Regions from separate parts of the Holdemanella sp. genome, predicted to be linked through region 1. Evidence: riboswitches for the same ligand, from Rfam matches in the RefSeq annotation. Region 1 holds a riboswitch; the other holds the start of a gene.
The links. Region 1 has a riboswitch for thiamine pyrophosphate ahead of ACZQCL_RS05595 (ABC transporter permease). Riboswitches for the same ligand answer to the same signal wherever they lie in the genome.
Positions count from the first base shown of each region.

Region 2: it holds a riboswitch for thiamine pyrophosphate, as region 1 does, so the genes downstream of both, thiC (phosphomethylpyrimidine synthase ThiC) here and ACZQCL_RS05595 (ABC transporter permease) in region 1, are expected to answer to the same signal.

Region 1 is NZ_DBMEXE010000095.1:48-5,613, reverse strand. Features, by position in the region: partial or broken gene ACZQCL_RS05610 (TatD family hydrolase) at 1-172, opposite strand, end outside; gene ACZQCL_RS05605 (ABC transporter ATP-binding protein) at 165-899, opposite strand; gene ACZQCL_RS05600 (ABC transporter substrate-binding protein) at 899-1,897, opposite strand; gene ACZQCL_RS05595 (ABC transporter permease) at 1,894-2,655, opposite strand; TPP riboswitch at 2,699-2,785, opposite strand; gene ACZQCL_RS05590 (shikimate kinase) at 2,817-3,353, opposite strand; gene ACZQCL_RS05585 (RQC-minor-1 family DNA-binding protein) at 3,363-3,941, opposite strand; gene ACZQCL_RS05580 (TraX family protein) at 3,955-4,665, opposite strand; partial or broken gene ACZQCL_RS05575 (putative ABC transporter permease) at 4,662-5,566, opposite strand, start outside.
Region 2 is NZ_DBMEXE010000007.1:10,541-19,247, forward strand. Features, by position in the region: gene ACZQCL_RS00840 (two-component system response regulator) at 1-991, shown strand, start outside; gene ACZQCL_RS00845 (hypothetical protein) at 1,327-1,497, shown strand; gene ACZQCL_RS00850 (hypothetical protein) at 1,561-1,854, shown strand; gene ACZQCL_RS00855 (sensor domain-containing diguanylate cyclase) at 1,981-3,420, shown strand; gene ACZQCL_RS00860 (alpha/beta hydrolase) at 3,532-4,308, shown strand; gene nhaC (Na+/H+ antiporter NhaC) at 4,331-5,728, shown strand; TPP riboswitch at 5,777-5,882, shown strand; gene thiC (phosphomethylpyrimidine synthase ThiC) at 5,984-7,324, shown strand; gene ACZQCL_RS00875 (Crp/Fnr family transcriptional regulator) at 7,514-8,164, shown strand; partial or broken gene ACZQCL_RS00880 (helix-turn-helix transcriptional regulator) at 8,176-8,707, opposite strand, start outside.

The sequences.
Region 1 (5,566 bases):
CAAATGTATCTAAACTTGCATTCCAAGGATGTACTCCACAAGAATAGAACAACTGCTTTTGATGGACAAGTTCAAATTCTATTTCATTTGCGACGTTACAAATACCAGAAATTCCATATTCATTCTGCAGCGCATTTATTTCTTTTGAATAATGATAATGTGCATCATGCATGATTTTCACCCTTCAACAATTCATAAACTTGTTTCTTCAAATCACTTTGTGAAAATAACCAATCCCTCGATTTCTTTTCTTTAGATAAGTCTATTTCCTGCAAGATATGACTTGGCTTATTCGATAAAATCAAAATACGATCCGATAAATATAAAGCTTCATCAATATCATGTGTAACTAATAAAGTAGTACGATTATAATTCTTTCTTAATTGTAACAACCAATCTTGCATATCATTTCGAGTAATAACGTCCAACGCTCCAAATGGTTCATCTAATAAAAGAATATCCGCTTTACACAAAGAAGTTCTCAAAAAGGCAGCTCTTTGGCGCATTCCTCCTGAAAGACTCGATGGATATGCGTTTTCATAACCAGAAAGACCAAATGTTTCAAATTCTTTTAAAGCTCGTTGTCTGATTGATTTATCATGATTGATTTCGCCATACAAACAAACATTATCTAAAATCGTTCTCCATTCAAGTAATAAATCACTTTGTGGCATATACGCAAAATGACTACTAATACCTGTAATTGGTTCATCATCCACAAATACAGAGCCAGAATAATCTTCAATTAATCCTGCCAATACATTCAGAATGGTGGATTTACCACATCCACTTGGCCCTAGAATGGAAACAAATTCACCTTCTTGAATAGAAAAAGAAATATCGTTTAATATTTCTTTTCCTGAAAATTCAAGATTTAGCTTTTCAACATATAGCTTCATTATTTCACAAACTCGTTAGTATATTGGTCTTTCGCATCAATCTTTTGACTGATCAATCCTGTTTCATACATAAAATCTGTATAATTATCCCATACAGAATCTTTCATAACACCCCATGAATCTGCATCTTTGGCATATTGACTACTTAAATATTTTTGACTTTCTTTAAGGAATTTCAAATCTGTATCTGACAATGCATCCTCATGTAAGATTTCAGCTGCTTTACTTGGATGATCAATCGCATATTCATATCCTTTTTTAGTAGCTTCCATAAATTTTTTAACTGTATCTGAATTCTTTTTAATCATCTTTTTGTTGGTGATAATAACCGGAGTATAGTAATCCAAACGATTATCTAAATCCGCTAATGGCATATAGTTTAAATCATATCCATCTTGTAACGCTTTGATAATTGCCCAACCATAGAATTCCCATCCAAGGTTCACTTTATTTTTACTAACTTCATCACTAAGTCCTGCAATACCAGACCCATCAGATCCTACGATGTTTAACTTACTAAAATCAGCACCCGCTTCGTTCATAACCGCTTTAATGACGGCTTCTTCACTTGGTGCTCCCCATCCTGCATATGTTTTTCCTTCAAAATCCTTTACAGAATTGATGTTTGCGCTCTTTAAAGAAACAAATCCTGAAGTATTGTGCTGGATAATTGTCGCAATTGTTTTAATTGGAAGTGGATCTTCACTCGTTAGAGCATACGTAACATCTTCCTGGTAAGAAACTCCAAAATCAGCTTTTCCTGCCGCAACCATTGAAGTTGTCGCATTATCACCTGGTTCAATAATATCTACATCTAAACCAGCCTCTTTATAATATCCTTTGTTTTTAGCTACATAGAAACCAGTGTGGTTTGTGTTTGGCGTATAATCCAACATCAATGTAACCTTTGTCAATTCTTTATCAGAATTTGATGTTTGAGCACAGCCAACTAAACTTAACGCAACAGCAGCTGCACACATAGCCTTTAAAATTTTCATTTTCTTTCTCCTTTTCGTAAATGTGGAAATAATATTTTTTCCAATAGAGTCACTCCTAAATTCAATAGAATGCTCCAAAATATAATCATCAATACACACGCAAAGACTTTATCTAACATATATCCGTTTTTTACACGAAGCATATAGTAACCAAGTCCTGCTCTACTTGAAAGCCATTCACCTACAATAGCTCCGCCCACACAATAGGTAGCCGCTACCTTTAATCCTGAAAATAAGCCAATGGCACCCGATGGAATCTTAACAATTTTATAGATTTGAAATAGATTGGCACCAAAACTTTTTAATAAATTGATTTCTTTTTCACTCACTTGTGACAAGGCATCCGTAAAGGATATCGCAATCGGAAAAAAACACATAAATATGACAATCAACACTTTGGGCAATAAATCAAATCCAAACCAAATTGAAAACAACGGACCTAAAACCATAATAGGAACGGTTTGTGTCACAATCAAATATGGATAAATACTTGTCTTAAATGTTTTCGATAGATCCATACAAATTGAAATAAGTATCGCAAAGAAAGTACTAATCAACAATCCTAAGATTGATTCTTCCAACGTAACAAGCGAATGTTGCATTAGAATGTCAAAATTCTCAATAAGTGCACTGATAATTTTTGATGGACTTGGCAAAATATAAAGTGAAATATCAAATACACGCACATATAATTCCCAGCCACCAATCACTAGAATAAACACAAGCAACGGCATGACAATTCTACGATTTTTCTTCATTCACTAGCTCCTTTCCAAATAAAAAAGGCACCCTAGAGTGCCACCATCAATCGATATGACTCCCTACGCTAGAATTAACCAGATCAGGTAATAAGGTTTTTTCTCAGCATTTGCACCCCTGTCATGTATGTTTTTACTTGCCCATTGATTATATCACAATCTTATACTAATTTATATTTCTTGCATATATCCTCAACAATTTCATCTAAACTTTTACCATCCATCGAAATCGAATCCATTTTTGATGCATATAAAGTATGGAAATAATCAAAATCCGCCTGTATTTCATGCATATAATACGCCTTATGCTTATTTAGATACGATTGAGGGATGTGCAAAAGATTATCATTATCATCCGTAAATTCCAAGCGTTTAAAAATATTTTCAGCTCGATCTGTTAAGTCGAAACAAATAATATCTGAATCTTCAAAGAAATCTTCATATGCATCTAAATACGCAATAGGACTTAGGGCAATGACTACATTTTCATTTTCTTTGATCCAAGATGAAATCATTTCTGCTCGCAATTCATCACGTTCATATTGATCATTATATTCATCTTGAAACCCAAGCATCGTACCATATTTCTCTTTGATTTTCGTATCCATATCGATAAAATCGTAACCTATTTTTCTTGCCAACAACTCACCAACGGTACTCTTTCCAATGTTACCCATCCCAAATATTAATATTTTCATTTTACACCTCTATATACGCTTACTTATCTTCTTTTCTACTTCTGCAATTCTTGCCGCAACCTTTTTCACTTCCAACATTTTCCATGCTTCTAAGTAAGGTAGAAATTCCTTTGTTCCATCTTTCTCTATTTTATCAAGCACGCACATGACAACTTGTCTATTCACTTCTTTCATTTCAAATAGGACACGTGCCTTTTTTTCTTCTACATCTAAGCACATTCTTTGGTAAAGTTCTTGGGCAAATGTTTCTTTTTCTATTTGCCATCCTTTTTCAGAAAATACCAATAAAGGTAGACGATAATCATATTCAATTCTAAGATAATCTTTCTTAATCATCCAATCAATGCATTTACTGATATCATCTAACTTCATATCATGATAATACCCATAAGCAGGACATTCATTTAATTTATACTCGAATATCTTTTTATCTTTTGAACCCTTTAATATTTTAGCCAGCATACTTCTTCCACCAGTTGAAATCAATGCATCTGCCCCTCTTAAAATCATTCGTATATCTTCCTGTGGTAAATCTTTAATTTCTCCTGCATCCAGAATAACTGGCACTCTACGTACTTTTTTACTCATCCATTCTTTACCTCTACATCATTACACGAATCAATCCACACAAAACTAAATGTCCCACATAGAACCAATAGAAGAACCATTTCATAAAAGTACTCTTTCCTCTTGTTCCATCATATAAAGACATAATTGGATAGACTAAAATAATTCCAAACTGCAACAAACCATAAACCACATCAATACATAAACAATAGACTATTACATACATAGAAATATACAAAGCCATACCTAATACTTGTTTCTTTAAATTCCCTCGATTTTTATAAATGTGGTTTGTACAAAGAACTGGAAAGCATGACCAATCACTTGGAAATGCCAATAAACAAAGAATTAGAATACAACCTATTTTCTTTACGTCTTTCCATTCTTGATCTTCCACCCATAAACCAATCACAGACAAGAATAATGGCCATATAATACTTGTCTGATTTAGCATAGAATCCTTTAATGGAATCAAAGAAATGCCAAAACAGAAGTTATACGCAAAGTGAGCGATAATTGAAAAAATCAATAATCTTTCTAAATATTTCTTTAAACAATGCGTATGTGTATAGCCTTCAACCACCATAAACCACATGATAGGTGCTGCCACTCGTCCAATTAAATGAATCAATAAAAGCCACCAATACTTTTCATAATTCGGATAAAATGTAGTTGCGAAATGATCCATAAACATCGCAATGATCGCAATCATCTTGATTTGATTTCCATTTAACTTTTTTATCATTGAGTCACACCCTCTCCTACATTAGGTTCAAAGTGCGAATAAACAACATCTGCACCAAATAAAAGAAGTAAAACCAAACATGCAGCAGATAATTTTTTATTTAAGTGTTCTTTAACCCAGTTATCAATTAATGGCGCAATCACATAGACAAAAGCCATACCACCAATGCCAAACACCAATAAGCCTTCCGCACAAATTCTTCCATGAAGATTTAAGAAGTAGCCTGTATAATCCCACCATTTTTGACCATTATGCGTAAGCTCTAAAAAGAAACCAGTAAAGTATTCAATACATCCACAAAGAAGTACGGCCATACTAAATTCAACTTTGGGACGCATTCTAAATCGTTTTAATAAAAGTAAAATCAAAACACAGCCAAAACCATAAATAGGAATCCACGGGCCATGTAAAACGCCGCGATTCACAAAACATCCATAGCTAATCATTGATAGACTCACTTCCCAGATCCATCCAACAAAACACATAAAGAAGAAACAGACTAAAATAGATGTTACTGTATAATTTCGATTTGGATGTAAAACACGAAGATTTGACTTCTTATACTCCTCTTCAATTGGAGATAGCCTTACTGGATAACATAATAAATACACTTCGGTAATCATAGTTTCAGCTTCCATTTTATTATAGGTATATCTCTCATATTGTTTTTCTTTTGAACTCAAATGAAAGATGATCCCAAAATTATCACACAAGAATTTTTTTACGCCCGTATACACATTTTCTATTGGATTTTTCGCATTCAATGCCGCAATTACATCCGAATACGTATTACGCATCAAAGCACTACTTGGTTTTTCAAATAAATACGTATCATTTAAGATAGCACTTTGAAATTCTTTTCTTCTTAGTGTATAAAATTCACTCATCACAGCCATACGAT
Region 2 (8,707 bases), on a different contig from region 1:
CCACAGTAAAGTTAAGATGGATGTTGAAAGAATCAACAGGAACATAAATAAAATTGCCGAAGAAGCACCAATACCCAATATTCGTATTAAGGTGGGTATTTATGAAGATATAGATACAAGCCTTTCTATTCCTATTATTTGTGACCGTGCATTGATGGCAGAAAAGAGTATTTCCAAAGATTTTAAGACCAATGTGGCCTTTTATACAGATGAAATGAATCAAAATCAGTTAGCGCAAAGACAGATGGAAAATGACTTTAAATCTGCGATTGCGAATAGAGAATTCAAAGTGTATTATCAGCCAAAGTATGATGTGAATACAGAAAACATTGTGGGTGCTGAAGCTTTGGTTCGTTGGCAAAAACCCGATGGTACATTGATTTCACCTGGAGCCTTTATTCCATTGTTTGAAAGTGATGGATTAGTTGTTCATTTGGATGAATATGTATTTGAGAATGTTTGTCAGTTCCAAAAAGAAAGAATGGAAAACAAACTTCCTATGGTTCCTATTTCGGTTAACCTTTCTCGTGCCAGTATTCATTTTAATGATGTTGTGGAGCATTATGTGGATATTGTGAATCAGAAACAAATTCCGTTTGAATGTGTTCCAATTGAATTAACGGAATCTGCGACATTGTATTCAGAGAAGATTCTTGAAATTACAGATCAATTGGTAAAAGCAGGATTCAAACTTCATATGGATGATTTTGGCTCAGGCTATTCTTCACTGACGTCATTAAATGAGTTGAACTTTAGCACTGTAAAATTAGACAAGAGCCTGATTGATTATATAGATCAAGTACGTGGAAAGAAAATTGTGCAACAAGCCATTGATTTAGGTCATGGACTGGATATGAAGGTTGTTGCCGAAGGTGTTGAAAGTAAAGAACAAAAGGATTGTTTAAAAGAAATGCATTGTGATATGATTCAAGGCTTCTATTATTCAAAGCCTTTAAAACAAGAAGATTTTATTGAGAAACTAAGAGCTTGATCAAGCTCTTTTCTTGTTTAAAAGATTATGCCATTAAAAATCATACGTTAAGATATCACAAAATTAAAAGTAGATGCGATTGCGAATACCACAAACCAATGCTTTGAATTCATGTTGTAACATATGTATATAATTAAAGTACTATATTTATTTTTTAATTATTTATCTAACATCTACCAATTTAATTCATCTCATGACTAAAGTCACGAGTGTTTTTAGATTGCTTTATATGTCGCTTTCTTGACAATCATTTTGGTTGTGATAAAAGCTATACTGTAGCCAAGTGATGAAAAAATTGTGCAGAAATTGTTTTTATTATCGATTGAAGTGGATCGATGCATGGTTTAGAAAAGGATACGATTGGTGGATTTAACTCAATGATTGAGTTTGAGAAAAAATATGGGTGGCAATTCTTGTTTCTTGGCACAAATATGAATGCAATCGATGTTGCCCTCAAAAGTGTTCGAACTTGTGGTGTTGTTGATCGGTTATGGAAATTAAAATAGAAAAGCGTAAGTAAGAACCATTATGTGTGGTTCTTTTCTTTATGGGTTAGATTTGTTACAATTATGATTAGTGAGAAAAAGGCTAGAATTATGACAAATAATATAGTAGCAGATATCAATCATATTTTAGATGTGATCGCAATCATCAATCAGGCAACGAGTGAAGAAGAAATACGCAAATGTATTCCTGATTTATTAGAATATCTAGGCATGTGTTCTTTGGCAAGTCATGTCTGCCTGTTTGAGTTGTCGAATGGCTTTAAAAAGACATATGAACGGACCGATTCTGTACCTATATTAGCGATGATAGCCAATGCATTTGGGGATGATATTGAACGTACAAAAAGGTGGGGATGACTGAGCATTTTTCTAAGCCTTTGGCGATGGAAAAAGTAATTGAAGCGATTGGTAATTATTCGAAAAAAATAACTAAAATATAACCAAGTTAAAGATATAATTGAATAAATGAAAGGTAGGTCCTATATGCAGGCAATCATACGATATGAATTGGTCATCAATGAAGCATTGCGTTCTGCGCTTATGTTGGATACACCGGATGAACAGATCGATGAGTTTATTCGTTTTTTTGGAAAACATATTGGATGTGATCGAATTTATATTTTTGAAGATAATAAAAAAGAACATGTGACCGATAATACATATGAATGGTGCCGTCAAGGCATTGAAAGTGAAATTGATTATCTACAAGGCGTTGATATGGATATCATCGATTGGTGGTACAAAGCTTTTGATAAGAAAGAAAATGTGATCATTCGTGATGTTGAAACGATAAAAAATGAGCATGTGTATACATATAATACGTTAAAGATTCAAAATGTTAAGCGTCTTGTGGTATGTCCAATTCGCTATAAAAATGAAATCAGTGGTTTCTTTGGCGTGGACAATCCACCGATTGATGATCATTTGGGTTTAACTACATTCTTAGATATGATCGCAACGTTAGTCATCTCTTTTTTAAAGATTTGTAATTCACAAAATAAGTCCAAACGTGAGGCAAAATTAAGTGGCTATTCAGCCTTGGGACAAATCTATACTTCTATGCATTATATCAATGTGAAAACCAATCGCTTTCATATTGTGAAAATGGAGCCGCAAATTCTAACGTATTTAGGAAAACATGAAATTTATGATATAGAAGATAATTTTACGGATCATATTTGTAAGATTCATCGAAAATTCTGTCAAGCTGATTATGTAGATCGAGAAGTTGAATTTATGGATCTTGAGACATTAGAAGAAAGACTTCAAGGCAAAAAATCCATAGATAGTGTTTTCTATGGTAAGCTTTCTGGCTGGTGTCGATCCCGTTTTATTCCGGTTGATTATGATGAGGATGGAAGTTTACTCCATGTTCTATATTGTGTGGAGTGTATTGATGATCAAAAGAAGCGAGAAGACAAATTATTATATTTAGCTCAAACAGATACAATGACGGGAATTTCAAATCGTCGTAGTGGAGAGAAGATGATTGAGCGCGTTTTAAACAACAAAGTCAGTGGCATGATGTGTTTAGTGGATTGTGACAAATTTAAATCCATTAATGATACGTATGGGCACATGGCTGGGGATGAGGTCATTGTTGCGATTGCGCATACGCTACAAAAATCGTGTCGTGATAAAGATGTAGTCATGCGTCTTGGTGGAGATGAGTTTGCGTTATTTATTCCAGGTGTTACGGATCGTAAGTGTGCCAATGCTTTCTTTAAACGTTTGTTCGAGAATTTGAAACAAATCCAAATTGAATCTATAAAAGATCATCCGATTATAATAAGTTTAGGCGCTTGCATTTATGATGGAAAAGAAGAATTGACCTTTGATGAATTATACTGCAGAGCCGATATGGCAATGTATCAAAGTAAAAAAGTGGAAGGATACAGCGCAACAATATATAAGAAAAAATAGCCTCTTGATGAACAAAGAGGCTATTGATGTATTCAAAATGTATACATGTGTTAAAAAAGTATAAACAAATTATATTTTTTGTGGTATTATACCCAAAACGGAGGGAAATATATGCAGAAGTACGTAGAAATTAAGCGGGATGGATTGACATTGCGAGGTATGCTTCATGTGCCAGACAATGTAAGTTCTAAAGTGCCTATGGTCATTCTACTTCATGGATTTTGTGATGATCGCAATGAAATAAATTTTGTGCATAATGAGTTATCTCAAAGATTGTGTGATGCTGGTATTGCGAGTGTTCGCTTTGACATGAATGGCAGCGGAGAAAGCGATGGACGCTTTGAAGATATGACTATTTCAAGTGAGATTCTGGATGCGAAAGCCATGTTGAATTATGTGGAATCGTTAGATTTTGTCGATTCTAAAAAGATTGCGTTTCACGGATGTAGTCTAGGAGGATGCGTAGCGAGTATGGTGGCGGGACAATGTAAAGAAAGAGTTCAAGCATTGTCGTTATGGTGTCCTGCACCAGATTTAGTTTACAACTTGAAAAAACATTTGACTTTGTGTGGCCAGGACGTTTCAAACATTGAAAAAGATGGATGTGCGGATGTGGAAGGATTGAAGTTGAGCCTTAAATTTTACCAAGATGCCTGTACACTTGATCCTTATAAAGAGGCTTCATTGTTTGATAAAAATGTTTGTACCATTCATGGAGATCAAGACATTACAGCTTCGTGTGAGTGTAGTTACAAGTATAAAGAAATTTTTAAGGAAAGAGCAAAATGTATTATTGTCAAAGGAGCAGAGCATCGCTTTAAATCATTTGTGTTTAGAGAAGCAAGAATGAAAGGGGCTCTAGACTTTTTGAAGGATGAATTGTTATAGATGAAAGAGAAGGAAATTTGAAATGAATAAAGAAAGAAAACAGCCAACAACCCTATTTGCGGTGGTTTCATTTTTGGCTATTATTGCCGTATTGATCATTATGATCAACTTAGGATGCAATACAACACTATCTGTATTTGCGGGTGTGATCGTTGCGGTTATTACCACAAAACTTTTAAATATTCCATGGAGTGAAGTGGAACAGAATATTATTAAAACAGCGGCTGAATGTATGCCGACATTTTTGATTGTCATTATGGTCGGTATGCTTGTAGGAATCTGGATGGCCGGTGGAACCGTTCCATCATTGATGTATTATGGTATGCAAGTGATTTCACCGAAGATCTTAGTACCTCTAGCCTTTGTCCTTTGTGCCCTAACGAGTGAATTTACAGGAACATCCTTTGGTTCTGTGGCAACTATGGGTCTTGCGATGGTGGGAATTGCCGCAACTACAAGTATTCCCGTACCATTAGTTGTGGGGGCCGTCGTTTCTGGAGCGTGGTTAGGAGATAAGATGTCGCCCTTATCAGATACAACCAATTTAGCGAGTGGTGTAAGTAAAGTACCTTTATATGATCACATTCATTCTATGCAGTATACAACACTTCCTGCAGCTGTAGTCGCTTTGATCTTATTTACAATTGCCGGCTTGTATTATAGTGGTGGAAGTATGGATCTTGCCCAACAAAAATTGATTTTAGACACATTATCTAAACATTTCAATATCAATATTCTATTGATTTTACCTGCCATTCTAGTTATTTTGATTTCTGTATTTAAATTACCTTCCTTATTAGGAATGGGCTTAGCTGTAGTTGTATCTGCTGCTTTTGCGATGGTATTTCAAGGGGTAAACTTTGTTGATTTAATGAACTATGCCTTTAATGGTTTCAGCATTGAAACGGGTGTATCCATTGTTGATCCTATGTTGAATCGTGGTGGTGTACTTTCTATGTCTGAATTATTAGTGACATTTATGGTTGCCAGTGTAATGGGCGCTGTCATAACGTCTACTGGTATTTTGGATGTTTTGGCAAAAAATGTTCTTTTAAAATTTATCAAGAATCGTACAGTATTAGTATTTGTCACTTTAGTATATTGTTATGTCGTGAACTTCTTAACAGCTGGCGGACAAACAGTATCTATCATTGTAACTGAACAAACGTTTGAATCGACTTATGAAGATATGAATATTTCTCGTAAAGTATTATCTAGAACACTCGAAGATTCTGGGACATTATCTGCGCCTATCGTTCCTTGGGGTGTTGCGACAATTTATGTCATGGGCGTACTTGGATGCTCAACAGCTTATATTCCATACGCATGGTTTATCTTTATCGTTCCTATTTTCTCAATGATTTGTGCCATTACTGGGATTGGAATTTGGGATAAAGAAGAAAAGCCAGTTCGAAAATAAATGTTATATTCCTTTACTATCTTTTAGAATTAGTGTATAACTTAGATGTAAATAAAAAAAGGGAGCTTGTAGTACAGGCTGAGAGGAAAGTGTGACTTTCGACCTATAACCTGATTTGGATAATGCCAACGTAGGGAAATACTTTGTCTTTTTAGTGTGAGTATACCTATATTGGTTGCTCACTTTTTTTGGTGGCAAAATGGGAGCACCACTTTTTGTCACGTTAAATAATCATTTGGAAAAGGAGATTTTAAAATGAACACAAATGAAAGTACAGTAAGTACAGGCGCTACATATACCACTCAGATGGATGCTGCGCGTAAGGGAATTATTACGCCAGAAATGAAGATTGTAGCCCAAAAAGAAAAAATGACAGAAGAAGAACTAAGAGAGTTAGTCGCATGTGGTAAGGTCGTAATTCCGGCCAATAAAAACCATAAATCTTTAAATCCTGAAGGTGTGGGAAGTATGTTTCGCACAAAGATTAATGTAAACTTAGGGGTTTCTAGAGATTGTAAAGATTATGATGTCGAAATGGAAAAAGTTATGGCAGCCGTAAATCTTGGTGCAGAATCAATTATGGATTTATCAAGTCATGGAAATACACAACCATTCCGCCAAAAATTAACAGCTGAATGTCCAGCTATGATTGGTACTGTACCTGTATATGATAGTGTGATTCACTACCAAAGAGATTTAAATACATTAACCGCAAAGGATTTCTTAGATGTAGTCGAGTTACATGCCAAAGATGGTGTGGACTTTATGACTTTGCATTGTGGAATCACAAGAAAGACGATTGATCAAATCAAAAAACACAAACGTAAAATGAATATTGTTTCTCGTGGAGGAAGTTTAGTCTTTGCGTGGATGTCTATGACAGGAGAAGAAAATCCATTCTATGAATATTATGATGAAATTTTGAATATCTGTGAAAAATATGATGTGACGATTTCTTTAGGAGATGCTTGTCGTCCTGGATGTTTAGCAGATGCCACAGATGTATGTCAAATCGAAGAATTGGTTCGTTTAGGAGAACTTACAAAACGTGCTTGGGAACATAACGTACAAGTTATTGTGGAAGGACCTGGACATGTTCCATTAGATCAGGTTGCGGCCAATATGCAGGTTCAGCAACAAATCTGTATGGGCGCTCCATTCTATGTGTTAGGCCCATTAGTTACAGATATTGCGCCAGGCTATGATCATATTACAGCGGCTATTGGTGGTGCGGTTGCAGCTATGTCAGGAGCAGCCTTCTTATGTTATGTGACACCGGCAGAACACTTGGCTTTACCAAATGTCGAAGATACAAAACAAGGAATCATTGCTTCTAAGATTGCAGCACATGCGGCTGATATTGCCAAAGGTGTTAAAGGAGCACGAGATATCGATGACAAGATGGCTGACGCAAGAAAGAATCTAGATTGGGATGCACAATTTGAGTGTGCGCTAGATCCAGAAACCGCAAAAGCAATTCGTCAATCTCGTATGCCAGAAGATGATCATAGTGATACTTGTAGTATGTGTGGTAAATTTTGTGCTGTAAGAAGTATGAATAAAGCTCTATCTGGGGAGAATATTGATATTTTATAATTGTATTGTTTTACATCGTTTATATTTTTTAACAATTATTTGCAGAAATTAGTTGATGTTGTGTGTTGTTTATAAAAGTATGATATATTAAGTGTGTAACGTTTAAATGTTATATTCTCTCATAGCATATGTTACTAAATTGGGCTTAGTGAGTATGTTATAATTAAATGTATTGAGAAGGGGTTATTTATGAGTGAGTCAGTTTTAAATTTTCTTGAAGAAAAGAATCTTCCTGAAGTCACAAAAAAGAAACATACATATTTGATGATGGATGGACACGACCAAGAAGATATTTACGTATTAAAAGATGGTGTTGTGAAAGTGAGTATTGTTTTATGTGATGGGCGTGAATTCAATATCACTTATTTAAAAGGTCTGGATATGATTTCTTTGTTGAAAGATGAAATCAATAAAATGACTACGGCATCATTTCATGCTCGTATCGAAAGTGATACGGCAACTTTCTATCGAATCAACAGAAAATTGTTTGAACAATATGTGAAAGAAAATGAAGAATTACAGGTATATATAGATTCGTATTATCGTAAAAAGATGACCGAAGCTATTTATCGCCAGCAACTCATGACAATGAATGGGAAAAATGGAGCTGTGTGTGCATTTATCTATCATTTGATTCCATTATTTGGTAGACAAGTTAAAAAAGGTGTATTTATTGATCTGCAAATCACGAACGATGATATTGCCAATTTCTGTGGGGTATCCACAAGAAACAGTGTCAATCGTATCTTGCGTGGGTTAAGAGAAGAAAACGTTATTACGATGGTATATCATAAAATCTTAATTTTAGATGTAGATTATTTAAAGCGCTATGTACAGTAAAAGGAGCTAATTTAGCTCCTTTTGTTGTTTAATAATGTCATGTACATCAACAATTGTTTTCTTGATTTTACACCAAGCTTACTATAAATATTACGATTGTGATACTTTAATGTATTGTCTGTAATATTTAATGTTTCTAGAATATCCTTACTTGAATATCCCTTCACATAAAGATTTAAGATCTCTTTTTCTTTGCGTGTCAGTGTCGCAAGACATTCAAGGAAACGTTTATATTCTTCTTCATCTACATCGGCTTCACGTTTTTTTGCCAGACGCTCAACTTCCACCTTTGCCTTATCATATTCTCTTTGAATGAGTTCATGTTCATTTTCAATTTGTTCAAGCTTCTTGCAATTTTCCTGCATCTCAAGTTCTAAACTTAACATCTTGTTTTCGACTTCATAGTCTTGGACCGATAGAAAATCTAATAAGTCATCAATTTCCTGAACGGAATAACGCGTTTGGTTCTTTTTGTCTTTTCGTAGTTGTTCAAGTCCTTTTAAGATAGGTGTTAGATATCTTTGACTAAAGTAAGAACAACCC